4 regions of the Photobacterium atrarenae genome follow, and region 2 is predicted to be linked to each of the others. Evidence: predicted binding sites of a transcription regulator. Region 2 holds the regulator's gene; each other region holds the start of a gene.
What was found. The regulator PurR, encoded in region 2, represses purine synthesis genes. The targets are predictions, from matches to a motif close to TNANGNAAACGTTTNCNTNA.

Region 1: the regulator PurR is predicted to act here: its motif matches at 3,213-3,232, upstream of NNL38_RS09570 (phosphoribosylaminoimidazolesuccinocarboxamide synthase).
Region 3: the regulator PurR is predicted to act here: its motif matches at 5,531-5,550, upstream of NNL38_RS12205 (NCS2 family permease).
Region 4: the regulator PurR is predicted to act here: its motif matches at 3,276-3,295, upstream of pckA (phosphoenolpyruvate carboxykinase (ATP)).

What each region holds. Positions count from the first base shown of each region.
Region 1 is NZ_CP101508.1:2,007,738-2,015,801, forward strand. It holds gene NNL38_RS09560 (IclR family transcriptional regulator) at 1-584, shown strand, start outside; gene NNL38_RS09565 (ATP-dependent helicase) at 685-3,075, opposite strand; gene NNL38_RS09570 (phosphoribosylaminoimidazolesuccinocarboxamide synthase) at 3,357-4,463, shown strand; gene NNL38_RS09575 (methyl-accepting chemotaxis protein) at 4,720-6,588, shown strand; gene NNL38_RS09580 (FRG domain-containing protein) at 6,999-7,793, shown strand; gene NNL38_RS09585 (class I SAM-dependent methyltransferase) at 7,914-8,064, shown strand, end outside.
Region 2 is NZ_CP101508.1:1,392,239-1,400,302, reverse strand. It holds gene NNL38_RS06580 (heme/hemin ABC transporter substrate-binding protein) at 1-589, shown strand, start outside; gene NNL38_RS06575 (FecCD family ABC transporter permease) at 607-1,644, shown strand; gene NNL38_RS06570 (heme ABC transporter ATP-binding protein) at 1,641-2,456, shown strand; gene purR (HTH-type transcriptional repressor PurR) at 2,921-3,928, shown strand; cyclic di-GMP riboswitch class I at 4,205-4,310, shown strand; gene NNL38_RS06560 (TfoX/Sxy family DNA transformation protein) at 4,438-5,031, shown strand; gene NNL38_RS06555 (hypothetical protein) at 5,347-5,739, shown strand; gene NNL38_RS06550 (carboxymuconolactone decarboxylase family protein) at 5,890-6,480, shown strand; gene NNL38_RS06545 (dihydrolipoyl dehydrogenase family protein) at 6,489-8,064, shown strand, end outside.
Region 3 is NZ_CP101508.1:2,588,822-2,596,885, forward strand. It holds gene proB (glutamate 5-kinase) at 1-1,141, opposite strand, end outside; gene crl (sigma factor-binding protein Crl) at 1,270-1,671, opposite strand; gene frsA (esterase FrsA) at 1,840-3,099, opposite strand; gene NNL38_RS12195 (hypothetical protein) at 3,312-3,611, shown strand; gene gpt (xanthine phosphoribosyltransferase) at 3,686-4,144, opposite strand; gene NNL38_RS12205 (NCS2 family permease) at 4,197-5,486, opposite strand; gene vcdP (small protein VcdP) at 6,007-6,096, opposite strand; gene NNL38_RS12210 (methyl-accepting chemotaxis protein) at 6,486-8,064, shown strand, end outside.
Region 4 is NZ_CP101508.1:3,298,702-3,306,765, reverse strand. It holds gene NNL38_RS15395 (AsmA family protein) at 1-1,329, opposite strand, end outside; gene pckA (phosphoenolpyruvate carboxykinase (ATP)) at 1,497-3,128, opposite strand; gene hslO (Hsp33 family molecular chaperone HslO) at 3,447-4,322, opposite strand; gene hslR (ribosome-associated heat shock protein Hsp15) at 4,349-4,756, opposite strand; gene gspC (type II secretion system protein GspC) at 5,045-5,932, shown strand; gene gspD (type II secretion system secretin GspD) at 5,961-7,985, shown strand; gene gspE (type II secretion system ATPase GspE) at 7,985-8,064, shown strand, end outside.

The sequences.
Region 1 (8,064 bases), 620 kb from region 2:
ACTACAGCACCGGTGTCCGGCTGCGGCGTCTGGCGGAAAAGCTGTTGCTGAACAGCACCACCCACAGTGCCCGGCATGCCGTGCTGGCCCAGCTGAAAGAGGAAGTCGGCGAAAGCTGTAACCTCACCGCGCTCTCCGGCGGCGAAGTCATTTATGTCGACCGGGTCGAAACCGAGGCCCCGCTGCGGTTTTATCTCCACCCCGGCTCCCGGGTACCGGTCCACTGCTCCGCCTCCGGCAAACTGTTTCTGGCCAGTATGAGCAGCTCGCAGCGACGCCGACTGCTGAGTAATGTCGAGCTGACCCAGTACACGGAAAAAACCATCACCGATTTCGACGCGCTGGAAACTGAGCTTGATAATGTCAAACGCACCGGCTATGCCATCGATAACGAAGAATTCCTGCCGGGCCTGTTCTGTGTCGCCGTTCTGGTGCCGGTCCCATCCGGGCGCTCGAACCTGGGTATTGCGATCCAGGCACCCATCATGCGATTAAAACCCGAGCAGGCGCTGCACTTTCTGCCGGCGCTACAGCGCGCCGCAGAAGCCCTGGCCAGAATTGAAGCGGAAAGCTGGCCGGAATAATACGCCCGGCTCGCTTCAGCAGAAACAAGGCCACGTTCCGAAAGAACGTGGTCCAGGTTCGTGGTCCCATAGATGGGTCCACAAATACCACTGTGGCAACTCAGCGTCGTACCCGACTTCTGGCATGGGTAGCAACAATCAGGCGATTGACCAGGACCTGCTGCTTGGTTGGCGGGGCTGATTTCAACTCCCGGCACAGGCGGCTGATCTCGCCATCAAGATATTTGGCAGTTTTGCTCCGGATCATCGCCTGCAGCACCTTGGTAGCATTATCCGGCAAAGGTTGGCGCAGCGCCCAGCCATAGCTGTAATCCGGGTGCTGTCCTGCTGCGATTGCTAACCCGGACGCTAAATCCTCAGATGCTGCCGCATCCAATGTCGAAACCGCTTGTTCTGGTGTTTCTTTGCAAGGTGCTTCTTGCTTAGGTGGCTCTTTGCAAGGCGCTCGCACATCGGCTTCCCGTCCCAGCCGCTTGTAGTATTCCGCGACGATCGGTGAGGCGTGATAAGGCAGCTCGCCCTCCTGATACAACAGCGGACCGACTTCTGTCGCCACGCCGGCTTTGGCCTCCAGCACAAAGGTACTGGCGTTGGTGGCTTTCCCGGCATTGGCAGCGGTCTTCTCCGGTTCGGTGAAGTAAACTGTCGCTTGCTGCTTAGCCCGGGTCATGGCGACATAAGCTAACCGCCGCTCTTCTTCAATGTCTGCGCCGATGCTGCCGGACGACTTGTTCATATAAGGAAAGGCATCTTTGTCCCAGAACGGCAGGTAAACCCGATCATATTCGCAGCCCTTGGCGCGGAATATGGTGGTCAGCTGTACCCCGCGCGCACCCGCTTCCCTGTCATGATTAACCGATTGCTGGGTATAGTATTCGAAATACTGCAACGCTTTCTCGCACGGCTGATCCATGGTTTCCAGCACGGTCGCGACACTGTCGAGCCGCTCCACTGCTTCTTCGATCTCGGTCGCCGTGGCTTCGGTTTTCCAGATCCAGTTATCCAAACCGCTTTCATTTCGGTACTGGTTAAAAACCTCCAACGCCTGAAAACTGCCCTTGCGTTGCAGCCGAACCAGCAAGTCCAGCCGCTCGATCAGGTTCTCGAGCTTGAGGCTGCTGTTGGCTTTTTCATAGCGGCGGATAAAAGTCAGCCACTGGCCGGAGTCCATCCCAGCCAGCTGATCGCACAGCGGGCGCAGGGTTTTGTTCGGCACATAACAGTGCGGGAAGCTCATCAGGTTAAACAACAACTGCCCTTTGTTCGACTCCGGCAATTGATCATAACGGCCGGTGGCGAGCGACATCAGTTCGATCAGCAATTTCACTTCCCGGCTACTGGCGAGCACCGACGGCACCGGCATATGGTACGGCACCTGCTTACTGAGAAACGCCAGCTCAAACAGCAGGGTCTGTGACCAGCGCCGGACCAGAATCGCCTGCTGAGACGGATCGCTCCCTGCCGCCAGATCTTTTTGGATCGCCTGGGCAATTTCGCCGACCTGACGTGAAGTGCCGAGTACCTCAAACCGGGTATCGTCGATCCCCCTATCAGAGACAGTCAGAAAATCATGAAAGCGCTGCTTGTTGTTGGCAATCAGGTGGCTGGCAGAGAGCGCCAGGCTGTGACCAAAGCGGAAGGTTCGTGACAGGGTATAAGTTTTGGCCGGTGCAAAATCCTGCTCAAAATTGAGCATAAACTGCGGCGCACTGCCGCGCCACTTGTAGATACACTGGTCGACATCCCCCACCGCCAGCAGTTGGGTCTGCGGGCCGAGCAACTGCTTGAGCAGCCGGTACTGGGCGGTGTTGATGTCCTGAAACTCATCGACCACCACCAGCTTGCAGTGTTGGTGATAATGGCTGCGGATCGCCTCATTGTTCTCCAGCAGCTTGACCGACTCCACCAGCCAGTCGTCAAAGAACAACACTTTTTGTTGCTTGCGCAGGGTTTCAAACTGCTCAAACCCATCAAGGATGAACAGATAGTCCCGGCTGATCTCTGCCAGTTGAAACACCTCCCGCGGCGGCAGCATGTAGGCTTTGACCAGACCGATAAAGCTCAGTAACAGCTCGATGGTTTTCGGATCTTTGATCATCTGCTGGCGCTGATAGTTTTTTTCTGTGCCGGCGATGGCGCGAAGCACCTGCTTGACCAGGGATTTATCACTTTCGCCGCTCTGATAATCAACCCGATATCCCGTCTGGGCCATGAAGCCGGATTGATTGAGCAGGCGCAGACAAAAGCTGTGAAAGGTGTGGACCGGAACGGCCTGGCCGAGGCCACTGTCCTGGAGCTTCTGCTGAAAGTCGGTACGGATATCGCGGTTAAACATCAGCACCAGCATTTCCCCGGCCGGAATATGTGCCAGCTTTTGTTCAATCAGACCAACCAGGGTGGTGGTTTTTCCGGTGCCGGCTCCCGCGATACAGAGGGCGTTGCCTGAGTCATGATGAATAAATGCGGTCTGCTCGGGAGTATAGCTCGTCATAGATAGCGATGGCCTGAGTCTGAAAGAAAATAAGCTGACAAACCAGAGATTTTGCCACAGGCGCGGCCATTTCGCCTGACAAAAATTTCATTTGGGTAAGATGTGACCACCCGGCCTTGCTGCTCTCCAAAAATTAATTGCGCAAACGTTTGCTTTTGTTGCTGAAAGCCAGTTACGGTTTTGCTATCATCAGCGCCATTGGCAGCACGAGCCGTGTTGATTGTTCAACTCGCCGCGCGGCCTGTTTGACTGTATCCCGACTCTTGAAATAGGAATTCACCATGAGCCTTGCCGATCAAGTTCTCGCTGTAAATGATGACCTCCCGATCCGTACTGACCAGCCTGTCCACAGTGGTAAAGTACGCTCTGTCTACTGGCTGACGGAAGCTGACAGCCGCCGCCTGATCATAGAGAAAGGCTACAACGTGAAGCCGGATGCCCCGCTGGCCATCATGGTGATCAGTGATCGGATTTCGGCCTTTGACTGTATCTGGCACGGCGAAGGCGGCATGAAAGGCGTTCCGGGCAAAGGGGCCGCTTTGAATGCGATTTCCAACCACTGGTTCCAGCTTTTCCGTGACAACGGCCTGGCCGACAGCCATATCCTGGATATCCCGCATCCGTTTGTCTGGATCGTTCAGAAAGCCAAGCCGGTGAAAATCGAGGCGATCTGCCGCCAGTACATCACCGGCTCGATGTGGCGTGCCTACGACAAGGGCGAGCGTGCATTCTGTGGCATTGAAGTGCCGGAAGGGCTGAGCAAAGATCAGAAACTGCCGGAGCTACTGATCACCCCGTCGACCAAAGGGATCCTCAAAGGCATTCCGGGCGTGCCGGAAGCTGATGATGTCAATATCACCCGCCGCAATATCGAAGACAACTACGCCGCGTTTAACTTCAGTTCTCCGGCAGACATCGACCGCTACGAAACCCTGCTCAAAGACGGTTTCAAGGTGATCAGCAACGCGCTAGCGAAATTGGATCAGATCTTCGTCGATACCAAGTTTGAGTTCGGCTATGTTACCGATGCCGAAGGCAAGGAAAAGCTGATTTATATGGATGAGGTCGGCACCCCGGATTCCTCACGCATCTGGGATGGTGCCGCGTATCGTGACGGCCGCATTGTTGAAAATTCAAAAGAAGAGTTTCGTCAGCTGCTGCTCAACCACTTCCCGGATCCGGATATCCTGCTCAATAAAGACCGCATGGATGAGCGTGAGGCGCTGGCGCGTGATAACGCTCTGCCACAGGAAGTCCTGATGCAGGTCTCCAAAGTCTACACTGGCATTGCTGAGAAAATTACCGGTCAGCCGATTCACCTCAGCGATAACCCGAAAGCTGAAATCATTGATATCTTGCGCAGTGAGTATGATTTGATCGCAGAATAAGGTTTCAACTCTGTTAAAAATGGCGGCATGTATGCCGCCATTTTTCGTTTTGTTGCATATTTAATCGCTGAAAAGTTGTTGATAGGAACAACATTTCGCTGTCGAACCACGCCAACCCGTTCAAGATTTAAACAAAAAATGACCTGGAACAAATTATTCATATTCCATGATCACATAATTCGACATCTTTGATTAACATCTCTATCACCAGCGAGGGACAATACGGCACATCATGTGCTCGTTGAGGTCTCATTCTATGAAGTTCAGCCATAAGATTGTTGCAACATCCTCTGCCATCTTGCTTGCTGCCCTATCCCTGCTCTCCGCCAACCAATATTTCAAAACCAAAGCTGAGATTCAGTCTCTGGTTGTCCACAGTATCGATGAAATTGTGTCCGGCATGAGTAATACCATCAATGCGGAGCTCAACAGCAGTAAATCGCTGGCCCGCTACGCCACCAGCCTGATTGAACAGGATCTGTCGGCGGACAATATCCAGACCGTGCTGAATCAGCCGGCCATCCATAATGCTTTCTTGCTGGCCGGACAGGGTTTCGAACGCGATGGCAGCTACATCAGCAGCGATCCAAACTGGAACCCGGGCGCCAACTGGGATCCGCGCAGCCGCCCTTGGTATAAAGCCACCCAGCAGAGCCGCGACCTGATCATTACCCAGCCGTATCCCGATACCCTGACCAAAGAAATGCTGGTGTCTATCGCCACCCCTTTATTTGAGCAAAACCGATTTGTAGGCGCCATTTTCTTTGATGTCAGCCTGAGCGGCCTGGCTACACTAGTGAACCAGGTCTCGCTGTTTGATGCCGGGTACCTGTTTATCGTCGACAATCACGGCACCGTGATTGCCCACCCGAATGCCGACTATAACGGTCAGGCGATGTCGTCCTTCCTGGGGAACATCGCGATCAGTGAACAACCAGTGACGCTGGACCAGGACGGTAAGCAGCTGAACGTTTCATTCACTCAGGTGCCGGGTCAGAACTGGTATGTCGGTGCCGTGCTGGATGAAAGCCTGGCCTTTGCTACGGTCGATAAGCTGAAAACCGATTCCATCCTCTACTCGGTGATTGCGCTGATCACCGGCATCGTGGCCCTGCTGCTGCTGATCAAAGTGCTGATGCGCCCGATCCAGGATCTCAATGATGCGATTCAGGATGTCGCCTCCGGCCATGGCGATTTGACCCGCCGCCTGGATACCAATACCGATCAAGAATTTGCCGAGCTGGCGAAAGGCTTCAACGCCTTTACCGAAAAGCTGCAACACTTGATCATCGAGTCCAAGTCACTGAGCCAGGACATCCTGCACAGCACCGAACAGACTGCCGCCGGGGCCAAGGAGTCCGCCGGGGCAATGTCCTCTCAGCTGTCAGAGCTGGATCAGCTAGCGACAGCAATGCATGAAATGGCGACAACCTCTGCTGATGTCGCCAGCAATGCCCAGCATGCTGCCTCTGCCGCCCAGGCCGCTGAGTCCTCAGTGTCTGAAGGGAGCCAGATTGTCTCCCACACCACCGCAGCAATTCATGATCTGTCTGCCCAGATCGATCGCACCGTCGACGTGGTGAAACAGCTGGAAAGCGATACCGGCAACATCGAGTCCATCTTGCAGGTGATCAACGAAATTGCCGATCAAACCAACCTGCTGGCCCTCAACGCCGCGATTGAAGCGGCCCGCGCCGGGGAATCCGGCCGTGGCTTCGCCGTTGTTGCCGATGAGGTTCGGACCCTGGCCCAACGCACCCAGGAATCCACCACCGAAATTCGCCAGATGATTGAGCAGTTACAGTCCGGCGCGACAACGGCTGCCAATGTGATGGGTGACAGCAAGCAAACCGCTGCCAATACGGTCATCAAGGCCCAGGAAGCGGACGAGGCTCTGAATCAAATCAATGTTGCCATTGAGAAGATCAACGAAATGAACCTGCAAATCGCCTCAGCAGCCGAAGAGCAAAGCCTGGTTGCCGAAGAGATCAACACCAACACCCTCAACATCAAAGAGCTGTCGGTGCAGGTGGCTGATGGTGCCGAAAACACCAATCAGGCGATGGAGCAACAGATCCAGAAAGTCCATCAGCAGGAAGAAGTGATGAGTAAGTTCACGGTTTAATCGTCCCTACCCCGAAGACCCAAAAGCCACGATGTTTCATCGTGGCTTTTTTGTTGTCTGTGTCCCGCCAACCCGATGAAGAACCGCTGATAGACAGTCATCAATGGTATCCTCAGGTTTGCAATATTCATCGTATCGTTCACGAGGAAAAAAAGGCGCTCTTAGCACAGGATCTAAAACTCTATTTATCTGATATTAAATACTTTTCTATGATAATCTGGTGCATACGAGGTCTCATGACATGCATATAATAGCTTTGCTCGCACGAAAAACCGAGCATAGATATCAAAGCCAAACCTAAGTGCTTGCTCCTCAAGATAATGTGTTTAAAGTCTAGGCAAGATGATACGCATGTTATTTAGTATTCAGCATCATTGACTGTTAAGGCTTTATTCAAACAAGGAGTAATAATGTTTAAATCTGTTGATGAATTTTGGGTTGAATATCTTTCCTTTGTTTATAAAGATAAATCAGGTGGCCCAGAATATGTGTTTAGGGGAGTTACAGATCAATCATACAAGTTGATTCCTTCTCTTGGGCGTGGAATAGAGGATGGTGTACATGGCGATATTTCTTCAGTAGAGCATAATTTGAATGAAGAGTTTAAAAGATTATCGGCACCTGTGTTAAGCTCGGATGATACACCAAAAACAGATTTTGAGTGGTTGTTTCTAGCGCAACACTATGGGCTCCCAACCCGATTATTAGATTGGACATCTAACCCTCTGGTCGCACTGTTTTTTGCAGTTGAAAAAGACGACGAAACGGATGGTATGGTATATGCCACTAAGCAGATCATAACAGATCAATATGAAATATTTGATCCAACAACTGCTAACTATATGAAAGAAAAATCTCAAGAACCAATAAGTATATTCGCGTTGCAATCTAATCAGGGGAGTTTCATTTTTATCCGCCCTAAGTATAACGATTCGCGTTATTTGAATCAGCGTTCAGTATTCTCTTGCCCGGCTAATCCATTTAAACCACTAGAGTTAGATGATGTCAGTTTGTTTAAGATTAAAGGATATTGGAAACCCGAGCTAAGACGTAGGCTCAGAACTTTTGGGATATCAACATCATTTATCTACCCGGGTTTGGCTGGCATTGCTCAAGAAGTTAAATCCTTTGTTCACACGCCAATTGAGTCTGGGAAAATGTCAGTATATACAGCAAAAGTAACTCTTGACCTATCACAGCCCTAAAGGCAACAAGGTGATGTGTTATACTCGGCGATTTCGGTTTGGAGTTTCGTGGGCTTGGTGAGTTGATCGTGGCAAACCTTATGCCCACTGAAAGAATAAACTTTATAGAAGGAATTATTGGTGGACGATTTTTACATAGATCCAAAAGGATTAGCTGCATACTATGAGATTCAATGGCTTGATAAACTTCGCCTAAATGGAGTAACTGAACAATTAGAGAGCAAATCTAAGCACGTTCCTGAGTCATTTATCGAATCAAGTCACACACAAA
Region 2 (8,064 bases):
AAATGAGATGGGACCGAAAACGACCCTGGACTTGCTCCGTCAGGCCGGGATCGCAGTCAATATCCTCAACTCCGGCGAAACCGTGGATGATTTGATGATCCGAATTGATCAGGTCGGCGAACTCACGGGCAAGCAGGCCCAGGCAGCCGTTTTACAACAGGACGTCAAAGCCAAGCTTGCGGTTATCCAGGCGAACCTGGCACAAACCCAAACACCGAAGAAAGTCCTGTTTTTGTTGATCCGCGAAGGCCGCCCAGCCAATGTAGCCGGGCGCAACACCACTGCCGATACCGTGATCACTTTAGCCGGAGGGGTAAACCCGGCAGCCGAGGCCGTCGAATCCTACAAACCGATCTCCGTCGAAGCGATGGTGGAAATGCAACCCGATATCATTCTGCTTAGCTCACGCACCCTGTCCCATATTGGCAGTGCCGATGATCTGCTGCAGAAAATGCCACTGCTCGTTGCGACCCCGGCGGGACAGAACAAAGCAATCGCCACCATTGATGGCACCGCACTGATCGGCGGACTGGGCCTGAAAAGCCTGAACGAAGCGGCACGTTTGAACACCGTGTTTTACCCACACTAACTGACCCGAATAACACTATGCAGTTTCAACGCATTCCTGCCGCCATTATTTTTCCGCTAGGCCTGCTGGTCCTGGCAGCCGCGATCACCAGCTCGGTCGTCGTCGGTCCGATGGGTATCAGCTTTAGCGACAGCCTGAAAGCCCTGCTGCCCTGGCAGCCCGAGCTCCCGGCACATATTCAGATTGTGATCCACCAAATCCGGCTGCCGCGCACCCTGCTCTGTATTGCCGTCGGGGCCATTCTGGCCCTGTGCGGCGCCGTGATGCAAGGCCTGTTCCGAAACCCGCTGGCTGATCCCGGCATTATCGGCGTTTCCGGCGGTGCCAGCCTGGGCGCGGCTTTGGCGATTGTTGTATTTGCACCGCTGGCAACAAACTATCCATTGCTGCTCTCGCTGGGCACCGTACCAGTCTTCGCGTTTGTCGGCGGCGCGGTGAGCACCTACCTGGTCTATCGCCTCGGCACTGACAAAAACGGCACTTCAGTGACCGTCATGCTATTGGCCGGGGTGGCCATTGCTGCGCTTTCCGGCGCTGCAATGGGCCTGATGAACTATCTGGCCGATGATCAGGCGCTGCGAGATCTGTCTTTATGGAGCATGGGCTCGCTGGCTGGCGCGACTTGGCCGGGGATCGCCCTGGCGTTCGTGGCCTTAGGAGCCCTGATGCTGCTGTTTGATCGCGATGCCAATGGCCTCAATGCCTTCTTGCTCGGTGAAGCGGAAGCCCGGCATATGGGCATCAATGTCCAGCGGCTCAAACGTCGTTTGATCCTGCTGTGCGCTGCCGGTGTCGGGATCTGTGTTGCCTTGAGCGGCGTGATTGGCTTTCTCGGCCTGATCATCCCGCATCTGGGCCGTATGCTGTGTGGTCCGAACCACAAAACCTTGCTCCCACTTTCAGCGCTGCTGGGGGCACTGGTACTGCTGGTGGCCGATATGCTGGCGCGTGTCGTGGCTGCCCCGACGGAATTACCGGTGGGGATTATTACCGCGATTCTCGGCGCGCCATTCTTTATCTTTATGCTGATGAAGCAACGAGGCAGAATGTCATGACTCCTCCTCAAAATCCTGTCTCGGCACCCGAGCATCCGACCCCCGCGATTGAAGCCCGTGCGTTGAATCTGACCCTGGGCGGAAAGAAGCTGCTGGATGATTTTAGCCTCAATATTGCCAGCGGCGAACTGACCGCCCTGCTCGGACCGAATGGCGCCGGAAAAAGTAGCCTGTTGAAAGTATTGTGCGGTGAAGCCGAAGGCGGTGGCACAATTCGCTTTTTTGGGAAAGAGCGCAAAGATTACCCACCAGCTACGCTGGCCAAACACCTGGGTATCTTGCCGCAGCACAGCAACCTGGCCTTCGCCTTTACCGCCCGGGAAGTGGTTGAGCTGGGCAGCCTCCCTCTACAACTAACGAGAAAAGACACCCAGGCGTTGGCGACGGAAAAAATGACCCAGGTCGACGTCCTCGAACTTCAGGACCGGTTGTACCCATCTTTATCCGGGGGGGAGAAACAGCGGGTGCACCTGGCCCGGGTGCTGACCCAACTCAGCCACGCTGGCGACCAGTGCATATTGATGCTGGATGAGCCGACATCGGCCCTGGATCTCTCCCACCAGCACCAGACCTTGCAAGTAGCCCGAACACTGGCTAACGCTGGCGCCGCAGTGATTGTGGTGATCCATGACCTCAATCTGGCCGCCCAATATGCCGACCGTTTGGTGATCGTCAACCATGGCAAGGTGCAGGCCGACGGGCCCCCCTGGCAGGCTTTAACCCCCGACACTATTCAGCGGGTCTACGGCTGGCCGGTCCATGTCAGCAAGCACCCGACCCAGGATTTTCCGGTGGTCCTGCCTGCGGCATAGCCCAAAAAGTGATTCCTGCTCAACGACCTGCTTTCTCACCCCCCCGGTTCTGCCGGGGCTATCTGATGCAACGGTCACTACATCAGATATGCATCCAAGTTTAGAAAAATTGCAGTAAGTTTGTTGATATCTATCAAGAATTATCACCTTGCGATACAGAAACGTTGCACTGTGCGCTACACTCAGTAGAATGTGATCGCAAGCGATTACACAATGCAACGCCTGAAAGGTGAGGAAGAAAGCCGCTCGTCAGAGAAGCGGCTTTTTGACGTTTTATACGCAGTATGAAACAGCATGATGGTCTTTATGAACGCAGATCATCATGCCAAACTGAACAATTATCTGGCCTGACTCCCGGAGGCATACCAGATACTTATTCAGTTTGGTACATGGCTGTTGAATGCTGTTCAGATCAATGAAGATAAATGGGCCCAGGCCCACTTTGAATTATTAGAAGAATAAGTATGGCAACGATTAAAGATGTTGCACGTTTGGCAGGTGTTTCAACCACAACAGTGTCTCACGTGATCAATAAAACCCGGTTTGTTGCAGAAGCAACTCAGAAGAAAGTTCTGGCCGCTGTAGACGAACTCAACTATGCCCCGAGTGCTGTGGCGCGTAGCCTGAAATGTAATACCACCCGAACCATCGGCATGCTGGTCACCAAGTCGACCAACCCATTTTTCGCCGAAGTAGTTCACGGTGTCGAAGAATACTGCTACGGAGAAGGCTACACCCTGATCCTGTGTAATACCGAAGGCAACCTGGAAAAACAGCGCGATTACCTGCGAATGCTGGCTGAGAAACGCGTGGATGGCCTGCTGGTGATGTGTTCCGATCTTGACGATAAGCTGCTGGCCCTGCTGGAACGCCAGAAAGATCTGCCGATGGTGATCATGGACTGGGGACCAGAGAGCCCGCATACCGACAAGATTCAGGACAATGCTGAGCTGGGCGGATATGTCGCGACCAAGTACTTTATTGAGCACGGCCACCAGAAAATTGGCTGCCTCACCGGCCATACCGAGAAACTCACGTGCCGTGAGCGCCTCAAAGGCTTCTACAAAGCAATGGAAGAAGCCAATCTGAGCGTAAATCCGGACTGGCTGATTGAAGGTGACTTTGAATGTGAATCTGCTGTTGCCGCGGCAAAGCAATATATCGCGATGGACGATCGCCCAAGCGCCATTTTCTGTTTCAATGATATTATGGCCATGGCGCTGATCAGTACCTTTGAGCAGGCCGGGCTGCGCGTACCGGATGATGTTTCCATTATCGGCTACGACAATATCGACCTGGCGCCTTACTTCTCTCCGCCGCTGACCACCATCCACCAGCCGAAGCAGCGCCTGGGTCAGAAGGCCATTGAGATCCTGATGGCACGGGTGAAAGACAAACAACATGAGCGCCGTATCTTTGAGATGGCTCCGGAATTGGTTGTCCGTAAATCTGTCAAGAAGATAAACGCTTAATTGCTTATCACTTTCAATTTTGCCATACAAAAAAACCGATAGCTTGCTATCGGTTTTTTGTTGCAATTTTGACATTGCCCTCAAGTTCTATTACTGACAAAGTTATTTATGGGTAAATCATGGGTTAGAATCGTTCTAAAACTGTGCTACCTGTTCAAAAATTGTGACTCTTGGATATTCTTGTCCCGATGATATTGCTTTATTTGTGGAAGGAGTGTCACATTTTTAAAAGTGGGACCAAGTTCAAAAATATCTTCTGAGATATGCTTATTTGTGTCACGAACAAGGCAAACCATTTGAAAGAATGGGACGCAAAGCTTCCGGCCTAAAAGTCGCTTATTTATCAATAATTAAGTCAACTTATGGTAGCGGGGTTGCCGATGGATATAGCAAGAAGTCATGCTCAGAATTCTGACAAATCCCTGACATTGCTTTTCTTTGAAATTTGCTAATCTGAATCCTCGCTCTGTTGTTAGGTGACTCAAGAAATTTTTCACCGAGAAAGAAGCATGGACAAACCAGTACTTAAAGATTCTCTTCGACTATTTCGTTGTTTTGACAATGTAAAATCACGTTCAATGTTTGGTGGCTTTGGAGTTTTCTCAGGCGAAACCATGTTTGCGTTAGTGGTTAACGACAAACTGCACCTGCGGGCCAATGCTGAAAACGAAGAACAATTCAAGAAAGCCGGATTGAGCCCGTACGTTTACAAAAAACGTGGGTTCCCGGTGGTCACGAAACATTACGCAATTCCTGAGGAATGGTGGAATGAACCGGAGAAAATCATCGAACACGCAAAGCACTCTTTTGAAGCTGCCAAGCAGGATAAAGAAAAGAAAAGCCAGAGTGGCCCAAGCCGGATCAAGGATCTGCCGAACCTGCGCTTAGCTAATGAGCGGATGTTGAAAAAAGCAGGGATCACGACCGTCGATGAGCTCTACGAAGCCGGTGCGTTGAACGCTTTCAAAGCGTTGCAGGAAACCCACCAGGACACGGTTAATATCGATTTGCTGTGGGCCCTTGAGGGTGCGGTCAGCGGACGCCATTGGTCTGTGATTCCGCAGCAGCGTCGCTCTGAGCTGTTGGCGAAATTAAACTCCTGAGCAACCCACCTATCGGTTTCTCTGAACATACCTATTTCGAAAGAGGCGATTTCCGCCTCTTTCTGCTCCCCAGTATCCCTCACTGGCCTTCCACATCATATGACTACCAGTAACTGAACAACAGTCTGCCAAGGAGCTCTCCCTCACACGACGTAGAATGTCAAATTTGCACCAAGTGAATGACATTTTTCTGTGAAGAAATGCCAAACATTGACACCACTCCCAAAGCTGTTCACAAATCAGTCAACAAGGTTTTCATCCCCTGCTGGCTCAGTAGAATTGGGGCGTCAACGCAGCCGCCGCAGGGAGGGTCTTATGTACAGCTCGCAACCTTTTCCAGGACAATCCAGCCAGATGTTCAAAGACAAGTTTTGCAAATGGCCGAAACTGATGCGTTTGTTAGTTTTGCTCAACTTGCTGCCCACCATTGTGATTGTCTTCGTCGTCCATCAGCAACTCGCCCCATTTTCAATGCTGGATGAAGTGTTGGCAGTGACCGCAGGGTTTAACGGCCTCCTCCTGTTGTGGGGGGTACTGCTTAAAATCCGCTCTAAAAAGTACTGGTATCGCAATTACCATATCGGTAAAACCATGGCTGTAGCCTTGCTGCCGGTCCTAGCTTCCGGATATCTGTTTATCTCTCAGCCCACTATGCCGGACATGGCGCAACAGCAAGAGTCAAAAGCCGTCTATATTTCGCTCAACTAAACGAATTTAAAGATTTTTTCCTCAAAACTGAAATATTTCCGGCCCCTGCTCGGTCTTGTCTCATACCCAATTCGGTATTGCTGCGTTTTTGCCAAAGATAAATGCTATCTTGGTTGCAGATGCAGCAGACAGGCAACCTAAGAGGCAGATGTGCGTATTTCAGCCAAGCAACACTATTCTTTTCTTATCAAGCCACTTCTCTGGCTTCAGAAACGCCATTACGGCCATCCTCTGAATCCGGCGCTGTTATGGGGGCGCCGCCCTGCCCTGTTCTGGCTGGTTGCCGGCTTCTTTGGCTACCTGGACCGAAAATCCTCCCCGTTAACCCCGGTGATCCGCTCACTGATCTGCGTCCGCGTTTCGCAGCTCAATCACTGTGCATTTTGTGTCGATGCTAATGGGATGAAGCTGGCCGAGCGCTGTGACTCTGTCGAAAAAATCAAAGCGCTGGCGCATTGGCAGCAAAGTGAGCTGTTCAGCCCCGAGGAGCAGGCGGTGCTGGGCTACACCGAAGCTATCACAGTCACCGGACAGCAAGTCACGGACACCATGTTGTCAACATTGAAACAATGGTACGACGAGGATGCGCTCGTAGAGCTCACAGCCCTCATCGCTTTCCAGAATCTGTCCGCCAAATTTAATACCGCCCTGGATGTACCTGCGCAGGGCTTTTGCTCACTGCCGATCCAACCGGAGCAATCCGCTCCGCACCCGACTCAGCCGACTAACCACACAAAGTAGGTAACGTTATGGATAAGAAAAAAATAGGACTCTTCAGCATCGTTGCCGCCCTCATCGGCCTCTGGTTTGCATTTGATCTGGGTCAGTACTTCACCCTGGAGCAGGCCAAATCGCAGCAGCTTGCCCTGCAGGATACGATTGCCAGTCAGCCCCTCACCGCCAGCCTGATTTACTTTGTAGTGTATATCGGGGTAACCGCACTATCCCTTCCAGGCGCTGCGATCATGACCCTGCTGGGCGCCGCACTGTTCGGATTCTGGTGGAGCCTGCTGCTGGTATCATTTGCCAGCTCCATCGGCGCCACCCTGGCCTTTTTGTTCAGCCGGTATATTCTACGCGACTGGGTTCAGGACAAATTTGGCCACCGCCTTGCTCCTATCAATGCAGGCGTCGAAAAAGATGGCCCGCTGTATCTGTTTACCCTGAGACTGATCCCGGTATTCCCGTTTTTTGTCGTCAACCTGCTGATGGGTCTGACGCCGATCTCAACCCGGATGTTCTACCTGATCAGCCAGCTCGGGATGCTGGCGGGCACCATGGTGTATATCAACGCCGGAACCCAGTTGGGTGAAATTGAATCGCTGAGCGGGGTGATTTCGCCACAAGTACTCTTCTCGCTGGCCTTGCTCGGCGTTTTCCCGCTCTGTGCCAAAGGGCTGATGGGCCTGTTCAACCGCCGTCGTCTTTATAGCAACTGGCCCCGACCGGCACAGTTTGACCAGAACATGGTGGTTATTGGTGCCGGGGCTGGCGGGTTAGTCAGTGCCTACATCGCTGCTGCCGTCAAAGCAAAAGTAACCCTGATTGAGCGCCATAAAATGGGCGGGGATTGCCTCAATACCGGCTGTGTGCCGTCCAAGGCACTGATCCGTGCCGCGCATACTATGGCAGAGATCAGCCGCGCCGATGAGTTCGGCATCACCACTGACCGCCCGACAGTCGATTTTGCCCGGGTCATGGACCGGGTTCAGCAGGTGATCCGCAAAGTCGAGCCTCATGACTCCGTTGAACGCTATTCAAAGCTGGGGGTCAACTGCATTCAGGGCGATGCCCGGATCCTGTCGCCATGGGAAGTCGAAGTCAACGGCCAGCGTATTACCACCCGCAATATTGTCATCGCCACCGGGGCCCGCCCGCTCGTGCCGCCAATCCCCGGTTTAGAGACGGTTAACTACTACACCTCCGATACTATCTGGTCACTGGAAACGCAACCGAAGCGCTTGCTGGTACTCGGTGGCGGCCCGATCGGCTGTGAACTGGCCCAGAGCTTTTGTCGCCTCGGCAGTGAAGTGACCCTGGTCGAAATGGCTGATCAGCTACTGGTCCGTGAAGATAGCGATGCCGCTTCACTGGTGTTGCAGAGCCTGCAATCCGATGGCGTTGACATCAAACTCAGCCACCGGGCCATGCGCTTTGAAGCAACGCAAGATGCCAAGGGACAGCCCCTATACCGGGCTTACCTCGACTTGAATAAGGAAAAGCAGGTGGTGGTTGAATTTGACGCCCTGCTGCTTGCCCTTGGCCGGGTTGCCAATGTGCAAGGATTCGGACTTGAAGCGTTGGGAATCGAAACCACCGAGCGCG
Region 3 (8,064 bases), 1.2 Mb from region 2:
CGTATTCATATCCCAAGACCTGATGAATTTCCTGGCTGTGCTTGCCAGCAATTTTCGCCATATCCCGGCTCGAATACCGGCAGATCCCACGCGCTAGCAGGGTGCCCCGGGCATTGAAAATCCGGGTCACTTCCCCACGTTCAAACTGCCCTTTCACTTCCAGGATCCCTTTCGACAGCAAACTGCTGCCGCGCTGCTGCACCGCCATCGCTGCACCGTCATCAATCACAATATCGCCGGCTGGCGGCGGCCCGGCCAGGATCCAGCGCTTACGGCTTTCCAGCGGCGACTCCAATGGTAGGAAGCGGGTGCCCACCGACTCACCAAGGACCAGGTCGGCAATCACCTCCGGGCGACTGCCCGCGGCAATCACCACCTCAATCCCGGCGCGACGGGCAACATCAGCCGCCTGCAACTTGGTCGCCATACCGCCGGTCCCCAAGCCACCGACACTGCCGCCGGCCAGTTTGTGCAGGGTCTCATCAATGGTGTGCACTTCACGGATCAGCTCCGCATCCGGATTGCTGCGCGGATCGGCAGTAAACAAGCCTGGCTGATCAGTCAGCAGCAGCAGTTTATCTGCACTGGTTAAAATGCCGACCAGCGCGGATAAATTATCATTATCCCCCACTTTGATTTCTGTAGTCGCCACGGCATCGTTCTCATTGACCACCGGGATAATACCGTTATCGAGCAGGGCTACAATCATATCGCGAGCATTAAGGTAGCGTTCCCGATCGTCAAGATCAGCCCGGGTCAGCAGCATCTGCCCGACATGCAGCCCGTAAATCCCGAACAGGTGTTCCCACTCCTGGATCAGCCGGCTCTGGCCGACGGCTGCCAGCAATTGTTTACTGGCCATGGTCTTGGGCAACTCGGGATATCCCAGATGCTCGCGACCTGCTGCAATTGCACCGGATGTCACCAGGATCACCTTATGCCCCTGCTTACGCAGGGAAGCGCACTGGCGGACCAGCTCGACCATATGGGCCCGATCCAGCTGCAGGGTCCCACCGGTCAATACACTGGTGCCCAGTTTAATGACAATGGTTTGCTGAGGGGAATGAACCGACTGAGTGTCAGAAGCGTGCGCGCTTGAGAGGGTCTGCGCGGTCACCTGAATATGATTCGTCTCTGCCATTGGGATAAACAACTGTGATGAAAAAAGAATACCCGTTGTTTTATCAATCCCCTTGGTAGATCACAAGAAAAATGCGCCGGTAAAGCGCATTTATCAAGTCACTGGCTTGATCAGCGATGCTGCGTTCATCAGGCCGGGGTTCCCAGCTCGGCTTCTTCCAACTCTCTGGCCGGAGTCACCGTCAGATTCAGCTCATCCTGAAGCAAGCCCGTCAGCTTGGGGTAAAAGTCATTGAGGGTTTGCAGCACGGCCTGCTCATGCTTGGCCGGTACGGCTTCTTTCAACCATTCACCTTCGCTGTCAAAGCGACCAAAGAAATAGCGATACTCAAAACCGGTTTCCGTTGCCGACAGGATCAACCACCAGCCCCAGAATTCGCGCACGTCCGGTTCTTTTTTGGCACTGATACAACTGGCCAGACAATCAAAGAAAAAATAGCCTTCAGATGAGTGCTGTTGGCGCAGATACGGCCCCAGCGCCGTCAGTTTGGTCATCAGTCGGCCATGTGGCGGGAAGGTTGTTGTAGTCATAGCGTTTCTCCATCCTTAGACAATCGCACAGGAACAGCAATCGCCGAACTTCAGGGTGTCATGCCCAGCGCCCACCCTGTTGTATTCCATTTAAGCCATAACCGCCGAAAATGGCAACAGTTTATTTACAAGTGATGCCTTTTCGACCACCCGCAAATAACCATCGCACTAAGCCAGCTTGTCCTTTAACCAGTCCACCACGGTGAGCATAGCCCTGTGGTAGCCGTCATGCAGCGGCTTTTCAGGCAAGGTGATCGCTTTGCCGCCGCGGCTGGACATGGCAATCAGCTGATTATCGATTTCCGGGCAAATGGGATCGTGCTTGAGGCTGATCCCCAGCATCGGCATATCGATCTTGCGTCGGCCCAGCAGGCCCTGATTCTTCAACGACCAGGCTGGCAGGTGCGAAGTCAGGCTGGCTTTCGACACGCCCCGTTTGCCCATACGAGATGCAATCATGTCCAGATACATCCGGGGCATCTTGTCGAGCGCTTGCGGATTGGCCAGTGCCTGATGGATCACCCCGCCCAGGCTGATACAGGTCTTGAGGCGAGTCGGCTCGAGAAAGCCCAGGCGGATCGCCGCATTGCCGCCAAAGCGCAGGCCCAGCATGGCCACCCGGGTATGATCTACCCAGGGGACATCCCGGATCTGCTGAAGCAAGGCCTGGTGCAAGCGGCTGGTGTCTTCCGTAAGCGCCCAGTGCGAACTATGGCCCACCGACGGCATATCAAGCGTTACCATTGCAAATCCGGCCGGGCCGAGGTAGTCCTGGTACAAGCGCCACAAGTCGGTCTGCAGGGTATCCAGACCGCCAGTGACCACTACGGTCGGTAACAGCTTATCCATCCGGGGCATATGAATGAAGGCCTGGAACGTTTTCCCTTCATATTTCACATCGATGGTTTTCATCTTGGTCGGCAAATATTTCATCGCCTCGCGGTAAGTCTGGTTGGCCTGAAGCTCTGCCTGGGCAGCCAGTTCGTCTCCCTTGATGTGCGGGTACGCTGCCACACTGTAATACATACTGGCACTGAGCAGCGCGTCCGCGGCCGGCTCCAGCTGCCCCTGCTCCACCAGGTAACGTGCCTTGTGCTGATGTTTAGCCCCTGACTGGCACCACTCGTAAATCCAGTTACCAGGCTTATAACCAATCACGGTATCAAGTAAGTCATCCCGGGTCCGGGGTGCATCCGAGCAAGCCATGCGCGAAAAGATCGCTTCCATCTCAATCGGATCGATCCCCTGCCAGACCCATTGTGGTCGCCGCAGCACCCGGTACCAGCCCGTTTCGCTGTCGCCGTCAATCGGATTATGGATCGGGGTGTCGGCAACGTGGGCCAATCGGACCAAACTGGAGGTTTCTCTTGACGTTTGCCGGGGGGCAAAGAGTTTTTCTGAGAGGTTCGTTTTTGATGGTTCAGACACAATGGGCTCCACTCATCCGGTGCTTTGGGTACATCAGGCATGTGAGGCGTGCCGAAAGCGGCTCGCACTACCTGCATACAATCATTTTAATCTCAACAGTATATCACTGACCGGAAGGGGTCTGCGTAGAACCGAAGGCAAAAACAAGACCCGCCAGCCAAGTTTTCTGAACTATGCTGATAGGACTGAGAAATATTTTCAGTGAGGATGGTATGAAAAATGTAGTCGCAGCAGCGAGTTTGCTGGTGTTTTCAAATGCCGTACTGGCCTTCGGCAGTGGGGGGGTTCTAGGGGGCAACCCGGGAGAGGCCTCCGGTGCCGTCAACGCCAAAATTGCGGTTTGTCTTGATGCCTCAGGCAACCAAATCCCCGGCTCTTACCAGGCTAAGCTGGACAGGCAATGCCAGCTGACCGGCGATGATATGATCGATCTCATCAACTACAACAACTTTTACCGCAATAAACCCAATGGGGAGTCCCTGTCCGATATTCGCGCCAAACGCTCAACATAAACACTTCCAAGCCCGATAACCAAGAAAAGGAGCCATCGGGCTCCTTTATCTTCACAACATCTGTTGCCGGAAACTTATTGCTTTGAAATCGGCTCAACGAAAGAGACGGCCATATCCCAAGGTTGCTCAATCCAAGTCTCCTGGGGGATATCCACAACATAGTCGTCCACCAGGTGTTTCCCGGCAGGCTTGGCACAAACCGTCACAAACTTGGCTTTCGGATACATCGCACGGATCATCTCAGCCGTGCCGCCAGTATCAACCAGATCATCAACCACCAGGAAACCTTCACCGTCGCCGTCGGCTTTTTTCAGCACTTTCATTTCACGCTGGTGATCATGGTCGTAGCTGGAAATACAAACGGTATCGACGTGGCGGATCCCCAACTCTCGTGCCAGGATCGCAGAAGGAACCAAACCACCGCGGCTCACTGCAATAATACCTTTCCACTGATCAGCCGGAAGCAGCTTTTCAGCCAGCTGACGTGTATACATTTGCATATTATCCCAGGTGATGACGAACTTGTTACTCATATCCGATGAACCTCTAAATCAGCAGCAGCGCCGCTGGATATTTATAAAACTGTTATAAGAAGATAATTTTAGCAAGAAACAGGGCCGAGATAGCCCAGACGCTAAGATTGACATCCCTTCCCTTGCCGCTCAGGACTTTAACCGCAGCATACGTAATAAAACCTAGGCCAATACCTTCAGCAATTGAGTATGTTAACGGCATTAACAGGCAAACGACAACTACAGGTGCCGCTTCTGTTAAGTCGCGCCAGTCTACGCTCACTAAACCGGACATCATCAGGATCGCGACATAGAACAAAGCGCCCGCAGTTGCATAGGCCGGCACCATGCCAGCCAACGGTGCAAAAAACAGCGCCAGCAGGAACATCCCCCCAACGGTGACCGCAGTCAGGCCGGTACGCCCACCCACGGCGACACCGGAGACACTCTCGACAAACGAGGTGGTATTAGAGGTGCCCAGCACAGCACCGACTGAAGTCGCCGTACTGTCTGCCAATAGCGCACGGTTCAGACGCGGCAGTTTTCCCTCTTTATCAATCAACTCAGCCTTAGTCGCAACACCGACCAGCGTACCTGCGGTATCGAACAGATCCACAAACAGGAAGGCAAAAACCACAGACACCAGACCGACTTCCAGCGCGCCATTGAAGTCCATCTGCATAAATGTCGGCGCAATGCTCGGTGGCATCGACACAATCCCGGCATATTGAATATCACCAAACGCAATGCCCATCACGGTGACGGCCAGAATGGCAATCAGGACCGCAGCCTTATAACCACGGTGCACCAAACCAATCGTCAGGAAGAAACCCAGAGATGCCATCACCGCAGGAAAGCTGGTCAAATCGCCCACGTGTACCAGGGTTGCCGGATTGTCGACCACAATTCCGGAACTTTGCAGCGCAATAAAGGCCAGGAACAGCCCGATACCGGCCGAGATCCCGGTTCGCAAAGCGGTTGGGATCGCATTAATGATCCACTCCCGAACCCGGAACACACTCAGCGCAATGAAACACAAGCCTGAGAAGAAAACCGCCGCCAGAGCGACCTGCCAGGTATGGCCCATGCCCAACACAACACTGTACGTGAAGAATGCGTTGAGTCCCATGCCCGGTGCCTGCGCAACCGGATAATTGGCGACAAAGCCCATGATAAAGCAACCCACCATCGCGGCCAGGCAGGTGGCGACAAAGACCGCCCCCTGATCCATTCCCGTGGTGGCCAACATCGTCGGGTTCACAAAGATGATATAAGCCATCGTCAGGAAGGTTGTCACACCGGCAAGCACTTCGGTTCGGACATCAGTCCCGTGCTCTTTCAGTTTGAAAATTTTCTCAAGCATTGCTCTCGGTTCCTTGGAGATAATCTGCGCTGGTTAGCATGGGCAATAGAAAACGTTTGCGTCCTCTATTTTTGGGGGGCGATTATAGTCGCCTTCATCGATAATTTCCAGCCAATCACGTAATTATCAGTAGCACGTCGAGCCAACTGGGCAAAACCACATCACTCAAAGCACGGAACTCAAAAAAGTAATTTTAAATCAGTAAATTAATCACAATAGAGTCGGTTCAACAATTGAACACATCGCTTTTTTAAGTCCGCCGCAAACGATTAATATGCACTAGGTTAATGGATAAAATAACGCTTAACACGCAATGTAATCGAATACAGCCTGAAAGCGGGCAATCTAACGATGTATCAGCAGCGGATAAAAAAAACGCCACGCCAAATCTGGCGTGGCGTAAGAATGTACTGAGTCACCCTAGCGGGTGGCCCTGAATTCTCAACAGAGTGGGGGGTGAACAATGCATCACTGTTCAGGGGTTGTGCCGGCCTACAGAAATAAGCCGACGCAATTTAAATTAGTAGCCGAAAGAGCTTGGGTACTGGAAGTTACCTGTGTACACAGAGCGGTTATTCCAATAGTTTGCAATTGAGTCAAATACTTTCATCTTTTATCACCATTTATATTAAGTAATTACAACACATTATTTCAGTGTTTCGCCATCATGGCATGACTTAATCTCGGTTCCTTGGAGGCGATATCTCGGGCTCATCCCAGAGCAGTTTACTGTGTCATTCGTCTTCAGCAGAAGATGGGAGAACTATACCCATCAAGTAATAAACTTTCAAGCATTTTCTTTAACCTCGTCACAGTTTTTATTTTTTAGTGTGATAGATCACTTTATTTTGTAACTTTATTACAATTTAATGACGATCACGTTTTTCACCAATCACGACTAAAGTGTAATCCTATCTTATTGATCTGCACCGCGGCCTCAACCTAATCTAAGCAATGATGGACCTAGAATAATAAACACAACAAGACAAAGGACTGGCTATGGGCATCATACAAAACCTCAGAGTGATCTCGATCAGCCGCCGGCTGTATTTGCTGGGCATCACCATCACCGTACTATCGCTCATCCCGCTCGTCATTTTTGCCTCCAATTATCAATCCAACATGCTGGAGCAAAAACGGATCAAAACCCGTCATTTGGTTGAGTCTGCCCACAGCCTGTTTCGCTTTTATTACGAACAGGAACAACAAGGGCTGCTCAGCCGGGAGCAGGCACAGGCGCAGGCAACCCAGGCTATTGCCGCACTGCGTTATGAAGATAAGGACTATTTCTGGATCAACGATTTAGAGCCGCGCATGGTGATGCATCCATTTAAGCCAGCCCTCAATGGCAAGCCGCTGGGCAGCTTCGCGGATCCGCACGGCAACCGACTATTTAGCGATATGGTCAAAGTAGTCAAAACGCAAGGTGCCGGCTTTGTTGACTATTATTGGGAGAAACCGGGCGCAGATATCCCGGTGGCCAAGATTTCTTACGTCAAAGGGTTTGAACCCTGGGGCTGGCTGGTCGGCTCAGGCGTCTATATCGATGATATCCAAGCCCAGTTCATCTCAGAGGTGAAAGCGCTCGGGCTGATACTGCTCGGCTTTCTGTCAGTGATGTTCGTGATGGCCTCGCTGATCGGCCGCTCGATCACCGCACCGTGCGAGGAAACCCTGGCAGCGATGACAGACATTGCCGAAGGGGATGGCGACCTCACCCTACGCCTGCCGGACCATGGCAATGATGAGCTGGGACGCCTGGCCCGTGCCTACAATACCTTTGCCGATCGGATCTGTGACATGCTCAGAGATGTCGCGCCAGTTAGTGAACACATCAGCTCGACCGCCACCCAACTCAACGCAGTGTCGCGCCAAACCGTTCACAGCGCCACCGAATCCCACACCGGAGTCGACAGCGTGACGGCGGCGATGCAACAACTCCATACCAATAACCAGCAAGTGTCCGGCTCGGCCCAACAGGCAGCTGAAGCCGCATCAATAGCCCATCAGCAAAGCGAAAACAGCATCGCGGTGGTGTCGAACTCGTCAACAGAAATGCATGCCCTGCTCCAGCTCCTCGACAATACCGACGCCAGTGCCCAAGCCCTGGCCAAAGACTCGCAAACCATCGGCTCTGTGCTCGTGGTGATCCGGGAAATTGCCGAGCAGACCAATCTTCTGGCCCTCAATGCGGCCATTGAAGCGGCCCGGGCCGGGGAGCAAGGACGCGGCTTTGCCGTGGTAGCCGATGAAGTGCGAACCCTGGCGACCCGGACCCAAAGCAGCACCAATGAAATCGAAAGCATCATTGACAGCCTACAAGCCCGGGCAACGGAAGTGAGCGAGGCACTACAGCAAACCCGGGAGCAGTCAACCAACACCGCCAGGCACTCCGAAGAGGTCGCCGACGCACTGACCGCAATTGGCCAGCAGATCCGTACCATTCGTGAGCTGAACCAGCATATAGCAGGCGCGAGCACTCAGCAGACCGAAGCCGCTGAAAATATCAATCATAACCTGCTGCAACTGGCTGAGCACAGCCAGACGACAGTTCATCAGGGCGAGCAGATTTCATCGG
Region 4 (8,064 bases), 1.6 Mb from region 2:
GCTCCCCTGCCATAAACCAGGTTGTCCCCGGCGTTTCAGCTGCAGCTCATAGCCGCTGACATTGAGCCCGTTGAGGTGAAATGGCCAGCGGGGATCCGGTGCGGTGAGGGCGGTATAGCCGATCTTGAGCTCCTGTACACTGATATTACTCAGCGGGGCGCTCAGGTGGCGCAACCGATCTGTCCAGTTGCGTGGTAATTCCCACTGAATGTTGCGGGCGGTGAACTGGTTGAGGGCCAGGGTATCAGGCGTCAGGGTTCCGTCGGTGGTGAGATAGCCGCCCAGCAGTTTGGTGGACAAGCCGGTGAGCTGGACTTGCTGCGGGCGAAAGGCCAGCTCGGCCAGCGGTGTGTCCAGCACAAGATCCTGCCAGCGCAGGCTGTCGGCATCTAATGACAATGTGGCTTCCTGCTGTTGCCAGAGCGCTGCAGGTAAACCGCCACCATCAAGATGCCAGTCGCGCAGGGAGAGGTTGGCGCTGTTGAGGACCAGCCCCGGCAGCTCGAGACTGCTGTGGAGGACATCCAGCCGCTCGACCGAGATGTCGGGTTGTGCCTCGCTCAGGTACTGGTGCCACCGGGTGCTGAGCCAGGTAGCCAGCGTTGGCTCTTGCAGGTTCAGGCCAGCCAGGCTGAGCTGGCGGATCCGCCACAGCGGTCGGGCCTCGGGGCCGGGTTGGTATTCTGCCTGGCCGCTGATATTGGCCTGGTGCCAGCGAAACGAAAAGCCGTAGAGTGTCCAGTGCTCTCCGTCACGCTGACCGTCGATCAGCACATTCTCCAGCGTTTGCTGCTGCCACTGGATCGTATCAGCGGCCAGCCGGACGTCGCCCTGGTAGGTGTACGAGGAGGCCGATGGGCTGCTTTGCCAGTGGTTGAGCTGGAGCTTGCTGTTGGCCAACGTCAGGTCTTCGCTGCGCCAGTTGAAATTGGTCAGGGCCAGGCGGGTGGCTTCAATCGCCGGAAGTGTCTGCAGGGGCGCAGCGCTGCTGAGTGTGAGGCCGTCAATCAAGACCGTGTCGAACGACCAGCCCGGCCGTAACAGGTGCCTGGGATTGAACCAGAGCTCGAGGCGGGCAATGGTGATCGGCTCGGGGGGCTGTGCGTCGGCGGCAGGAAGTCGGATGTTCAGCTCGTCGAGCCGCAGGTGCCAGGGTTTCAGGATGTGATAGCGCACCGTGGTGGTATTGATGTGATACGGGGTGAAAGCGTTGACGAGGCGGTCGATCAGGGGCGCGGCATGGCGGGTGTGCAGCAGCGCCAGCAGGATGGTGGTTGCCAGCAGGCTGATAATGATAAAAGTTGCAATGAGCTTCCCGGCCAGACGCATGGTGTTCTCCTATAGCATGGATTCAGATTGGCCGAAAATTCAGTACGCTGCAAGCGGGATGATGTGAGAACGTGGTTTAGTTTTTGTTTTATTTCAGCAGCTTTTGCCATCGCAATAAAAAACGCCCCTCCGGAGAGGGGCGCAAACATTGCTCGAGGTGTTGCCCGTTAGTCAAGCTGTGGACCAGCTGCAACCAGTGCGGCACCTTCTTCATTGTCGGTGTACTTGTCAAAGTTGTTGATAAAGCGCTCGGCCAGATCTTTCGCTTTGCTTTCCCACTGCAGTGGATCGGTGTAGGTATCGCGAGGGTCCAGGATGTTTGGATCCACACCTGGCAGCGATGTCGGGACTTCCAGGTTAAAGACCGGGATCTGTTTGGTGTCGGCCTGTTCGATGGAGCCATCTAAGATGGCATCGATAATGCCGCGGGTATCCTGGATGGAGATCCGCTTGCCGGTGCCGTTCCAGCCGGTGTTGACCAGGTAAGCTTCCGCGCCCGCCGCTTCCATGCGCTTGACCAGGACTTCCGCGTATTTGGTCGGGTGCAGGGTCAGGAAAGCGTTACCGAAACAGGCTGAGAAGGTAGGCGTCGGCTCGGTGATGCCGCGCTCAGTCCCGGCCAGTTTGGCGGTAAAGCCAGACAGGAAGTGGTACTTGGTTTGTTCTGGCGTCAGCTTAGAGACCGGTGGCAGTACACCGAAGGCATCGGCCGACAGGAAGATCACCTTGTTGGCATGACCGCCTTTGGAAACAGGCTTGACGATATTCTCGATGTGGTAGATCGGGTAGGAGACGCGGGTGTTTTCGGTTTTCGAGTTATCGTCGAAATCGATGGCACCGTCACTGCGCACGGTAACGTTTTCCAGCAGTGCGTCACGACGAATCGCGTTGTAGATATCCGGCTCGGCTTCTTTTGACAGGTTGATGGTTTTGGCGTAGCAGCCGCCTTCGAAGTTGAACACCCCGTGATCGTCCCAGCCGTGCTCGTCATCACCAATAAGGGCACGTTTCGGATCGGTCGACAGGGTGGTTTTACCTGTGCCGGACAGGCCGAAGAACACAGCAACGTCGCCGTCTTTGCCCATGTTGGCAGAGCAGTGCATTGAGGCGATATCCTGCAGCGGCAGGAAGTAGTTCATCATCGCGAACATGCCTTTCTTCATTTCGCCGCCGTACCAGGTGCCGCCGATCAGTTGCATTTTCTCGGTCAGGTTGAATACGGTGAAGTTTTCTGAGTTCAGGCCGTGCTCTTTCCACTTGTGGTTGGTGCACTTGGCGCCGTTCATCACCACGAAATCCGGCTCGAAGGTTGCCAGCTCTTCTTCGCTTGGGCGGATGAACATGTTTTTCACGAAATGCGCCTGCCAGGCGACTTCGGTGATCACCCGGATGCACAGGCGGGTATCCGGGTTGGCACCGCAGTAGCCGTCAATGACAAACAGGCGCTTGCCGGACAGCTGCTCGGTGACTAGATCTTTCAGATCGTTCCAGACGGCTTGATCAATGGCTTTGTTATCGTTTTGGCCCTGATCGGCCCACCATAGGGTATCTTTGGTGGTGTCGTCTTTGACGATGAATTTATCTTTCGGTGAGCGGCCGGTAAAGATGCCGGTGTCGACGGCAACGGCGCCCAGCTCCGTAACAATCCCTTTTTCGTAACCTTCCAGTCCTGGCTTGGTCTCTTCTTCGAACAGCTGCTCGTAAGACGGGTTGCGAAGAATCTCAGTAACATTGCTGATACCGTATTGAGACAGATCCATATTTTTTGCAACCTTCTTATCGACGTTCATGACGCTCATAGGTGCTCCTTGGGTAAGATGTTGTTGAACTGTTGACCATGCTAGCAACCCTAAAGGGGTAATTCAGGGATGTTTATCAAAAAATAACCACTTCAACGTTACGGGTAAGTAAAAGTAATCATTCATTTTATGGGGTGATTTTACAGTGTTGTGAAACGTTTGCGCTAGGGTTTCGGATTAATATTTCTATTGAAAAAAGCGGGATTTAAGGCGTAGTTGAATTTCAGTGGGGCGGAATAAACTGTGCTTCAGTTAAAAGAAAAGCCGGCAGGCGGCCGGCTTCTGTAACTCACTTTCAGGGTTATTACGACAGAATAATTAATGGACCTGATTTGAACCGTTTGTGGCGGCATTTTCGAACAGAGCCGCGACATCGACGCTGTCAAACGCATAGCTGGTACCACAGTAGTCACAGTGCAGGGCAATTTGGCCTTCCTCGGCCACAATACGCTCGACTTCGTCACGCTCAATGGAGCAAATCGCCGAGGCGCTGCGCTCACGGGAGCAGCCGCAGTGGAAAGAGACGTCCTGCGGATCAAACAGCTTCACGGTCTCCTGGTGGTACAAGCGGTACAGCACATCCTGGGCCGGCAGGGTAAACAGCTCGTCGTTCTTGACGGTTTCGGTCAATTGCTCCAGGTGCTCGAAGTCATTCTCATGGCCCTGGCCGTCCGGCAGGATCTGCAGTAGCATCCCGGCGGCTTTGGCCTGGCCGTCAATTTCACCGGTGCGCAGCCAGATGCGGGTTTTCAGCTGTTCGGAGCTGGCAAAGTAGTTTTCCAGGCAGGCCGCCAGGCTGTTGCCTTCGAGGCCGACGACGCCCTGGTAGCGCTCACCCTGGTTCGGGGTGATGGTGATCACCAGGTGGCCCTTGCCAATCAGGTCGGTGATAGTCCCGGCCTGGACGTCGCCATCCCAGCGGGCGACACCGCGCATCTGCTGGTTATGGTCGCCGTTGATCACGGCCAGCTTTACCGGACCGTTGCCTTGTAGTTGCACGGTGATCGACCCTTCAAACTTCAGGGTCGCGGTTAGCAGGCTGGTGGCGACAAGCAGCTCGCCCAGCAGGTGTTGTACCGGTGCCGGGTATTCCTTGCTGGAAATGATTTGCTGATAGGTGTCGCTCAGCTGAACAAGCTCACCACGTACAGATACACCGTCAAACAGGTAACGGTACAGACTATCGTTTGTCATCTTACTTTCTACTCCAGCAGGTAAAATCAGTTACTGCTTTTAAACTTAATTATATCGCGTCGCTGTTTTTTATCAGGACGCTTGTCAGGACTCGGGTTGTGGAAGGCATTGAGTTTACGCATTTGGGCATGGGCTTCGCGTTGCTCGATGCTCTGTGCCGTTTCCTGGTAAAGGGTTTGTGCTTCCGGGGCGCCCCGGCGGGTACCGGACAATTTCATGATGGTGATGGTTTTTTCATCATTGCCTTGTCGCAGTCGGACTTCGGCGCCAACTTCAACCAGTTTGCTTGGTTTGGAGCGTTGGCCGTTATAGTGGACCTTGCCACCTTCGATCATATTGCGGGCAATCGAGCGGGTTTTGTAAAACCGGGCGGCCCAGAGCCACTTATCAAGACGGACCTGGAGAGTGTCTGAATCAGGCGTTTGCTGGCCCATAACGTGCTCCTTCTCCCAAAGAGGGCTAAAAATACCATATTGCCATAACAGCGTCAGCCTTACTTAATGGTGCCGGGCGGGCGCAATTTCAACGCTCGGGCGGGAATAATTCACGAGCAATGTCTAGTCTATTGATAGTAGATATGTTTTTTACGTGATCTGTTTTGCTATATTTGTTCTTTTTACGATGAAAAAACTGCTGTATTTTGCACGAAACGGTATGCTAACTGATTCGGATGCCAGAACGGCAGACGAATGGACTCACAGCAACAGGAAGATGGTTTAGCAATGGTTGCAGCAAATTGGTTGGAAATGCTTCAGGCGAAGCGACCGATGTCAGTGAAAACACTGACCCGTATAGCCACCTGGCTGCTGGTCGTGATGTTGGCATGGCTCTTAGGTCGGTTGGTGTGGTCTTTACTCCAGCCGACGGCCGGGCCTGCGACTTGGCAGGCAAAAACGGTGGCCGTTTCCCCTGCGAACCGGGATGGTTTTCAGGTGTCGGACGTATTAGGGATGCACCTGTTTGGTCGCTATCAGCAAAACGCGCCGGTAGTGAAAAAGAAACCCGTGGCTCAGGATGCCCCGGAGACCCGGCTGAACCTGACGCTGGTGGGGGTGGTTGCCAGTACCGAACCGGGCACGAGTCTGGCCGTGATTGCCAATCGGGGCCGACAGAATACCTATGGGTTGAATGAGGCCATCGAGGGAACCCGGGCAACCTTGCAGGCGGTGTATGTTGATCGGGTGATTATTCGCAACAGCGGCCGGGATGAAACCCTGATGCTCGATGGCATGAAGTTCAGCAAATCTCAGCCGCAGCCCCAGCCGAGTGCTGCAGCCAACTCCCAGCCTGCTGCGGTTGCCGGTGATTTAGGGCGGATTAAGCAGGAGATTCTGGAAAAACCCCAGAATCTGTTTAGCTACATTCGCCTGTCTCAGGTGAAAAAGGACGACGAGCTGGTGGGCTACCGGGTCAATCCGGGGAAAGAGCGTGCGCTGTTTGATGCGGTTGGTCTGCAGCCCAATGACTTGGCGGTCAGCCTCAACGGCAACGATTTAACGGATCCGGCCGTGATGGCCCGGCTGTGGACGGAACTGTCTGAGGCCACCGAATTTATGTTGACGGTCGAGCGGGAAGGCCAGTTACACGATATTTATATTGAGTTGCGCTAGCGAACGCGACGATAAGCAGGAGTTTTTTGTGAAAAAATGGATAGGGAAAAGTGCCCTGTGGCTGGCCGGAAGTTTGCTGTGCAGCTCAGCACTTGCCAATGAATTCAGCGCCAGTTTCAAAGGAACGGATATTCAGGAATTCATTAATATAGTCGGGCGCAACTTGCAGAAAACCATCATTGTCGATCCGGCAGTACGCGGCCAGGTGAATGTGCGTAGTTATGATTTGCTTAATGATGAGCAGTACTACCAGTTTTTCCTGAATGTTCTGGAGGTGTACGGTTTTGCCGTGGTCGAAATGGACAACGGCGTGTTGAAGGTGATCCGTGATAAAGACGCTAAAATCTCAGCCATTCCTGTCGTCGGTGCCAAAGATCGCGTGCAGGGCGATGAGGTGGTGACCCGGGTGATCGCGGTGCGCAATGTGTCGGTGCGTGAGCTGTCACCGTTGCTGCGCCAGCTTAACGATAATGCCGGGGCAGGGAACGTGGTGCACTACGATCCGGCCAACATTATTATGATCACCGGCCGGGCAGCGGTCGTGGGTCGCCTGGCGGAGATTATCGAGCGGGTCGATCGCGCCGGTGATAAGGAAATTGATGTCGTTGAACTCAACAACGCATCAGCAGCCGAAATGGTGCGCATTGTCGAAGCGCTGAATAAGTCGGCCGATGCCAAATCAACGCCTCAGTTCCTGCAGCCGAAACTAGTGGCTGATGAGCGGACCAATGCGGTGCTGCTGTCGGGAGATCCCCAGGTCCGTAATCGCCTCAAACGCCTGATCCGCCAACTGGACAAGGAAATGGCAACCTCGGGCAACAACCGGGTGATCTACCTCAAGTACGCTAACGCCGAAGACATGGTTGAGGTGCTCAAGGGGGTTTCCGAGAACTTGCAGGCCGAGAAACAGGGCGGCAGCAAGAATCGTCCTGCCGGGGGCATCAATTCAGAGGTGATGATCTCTGCGCACATCGATACCAACGCCCTGATCCTGACTGCGCCGCCCGATATTATGCGCGCACTGGAAAACATCATTGCCCAGCTGGATATTCGCCGTGCCCAGGTACTGATTGAAGCGATGATTGTTGAGCTGTCCGAAGGCGACGGCGTCAACTTCGGGGTGCAGTGGGGCTCGCTTGATGGCGGTGTGGTCCAGTTCGGCAACTCCGGGGTCCCGATCAGCCAGTTCGCGATTGGCCTGGAAGAGGCGGAAGATGTGCCGGGTTCGACCACAATTACCGGTGCCGGTGATAATCAAGTGATAACCACAACCCCTGATACAAAAGGTGATTTCTCGACGTTGGGTGGTGTCCTGAGCGGCGTCAATGGTGCGGCGCTCGGCATCGTAATGGGGGACTGGACCGCATTGGTCAATGCCGTGGCCTCGGATCGCAACTCCAATATTCTCTCCTCGCCGAGTATTACCGTGATGGATAACGGCGAAGCCTCGTTCATTGTCGGTGAAGAGGTACCGGTGGTGACCGGTTCGACGTCCAGCTCCAATAACGACAATCCGTTCCAGACGGTCGAGCGTAAGGAAGTGGGGATCAAGCTCAATGTGACGCCGCAGATCAACGAAGGGGACTCGGTGCAGCTGAAAATTGAGCAGGAAGTCTCGAGTGTGTTGGGGGCCGAAGGGGCAGTGGACGTGCGTTTTTCCAAACGCCAGCTGACCACCTCGGTGTTGGTCCAGGATGGCCAGATGATTGCCCTGGGCGGTCTGATCCAGGAGCAGGTGGATGAAAGCGAGCAGAAAATTCCGTTGCTGGGGGACATCCCGATCCTGGGTCACCTGTTCAAATCAACCAATACCACCAAGGCGAAGACCAATCTGATGGTGTTTATTAAGCCGACCATTATTCGCGATGGCGTGACGGCCGATGGCATTACCCAGCGTAAGTACAACTATATCCGGGCTGAGCAACTCTACCGCGCAGATAAGGGGTTGCGTCTGATGCCGGATACCCAGACCCCGGTGCTGCCGAAATACGGTGAAGATATTTCGCTGCCGCCGGAAGTGCGTGCCTTTGTGGCGCAGCTGGAGACGCAGTAATGGATACGGAGCGAACCTTTGGCGAGATCCAGCCGCTGTTCCGGTTGCCCTTCTCTTTTGCCCGGCGCCACCGGGTGGT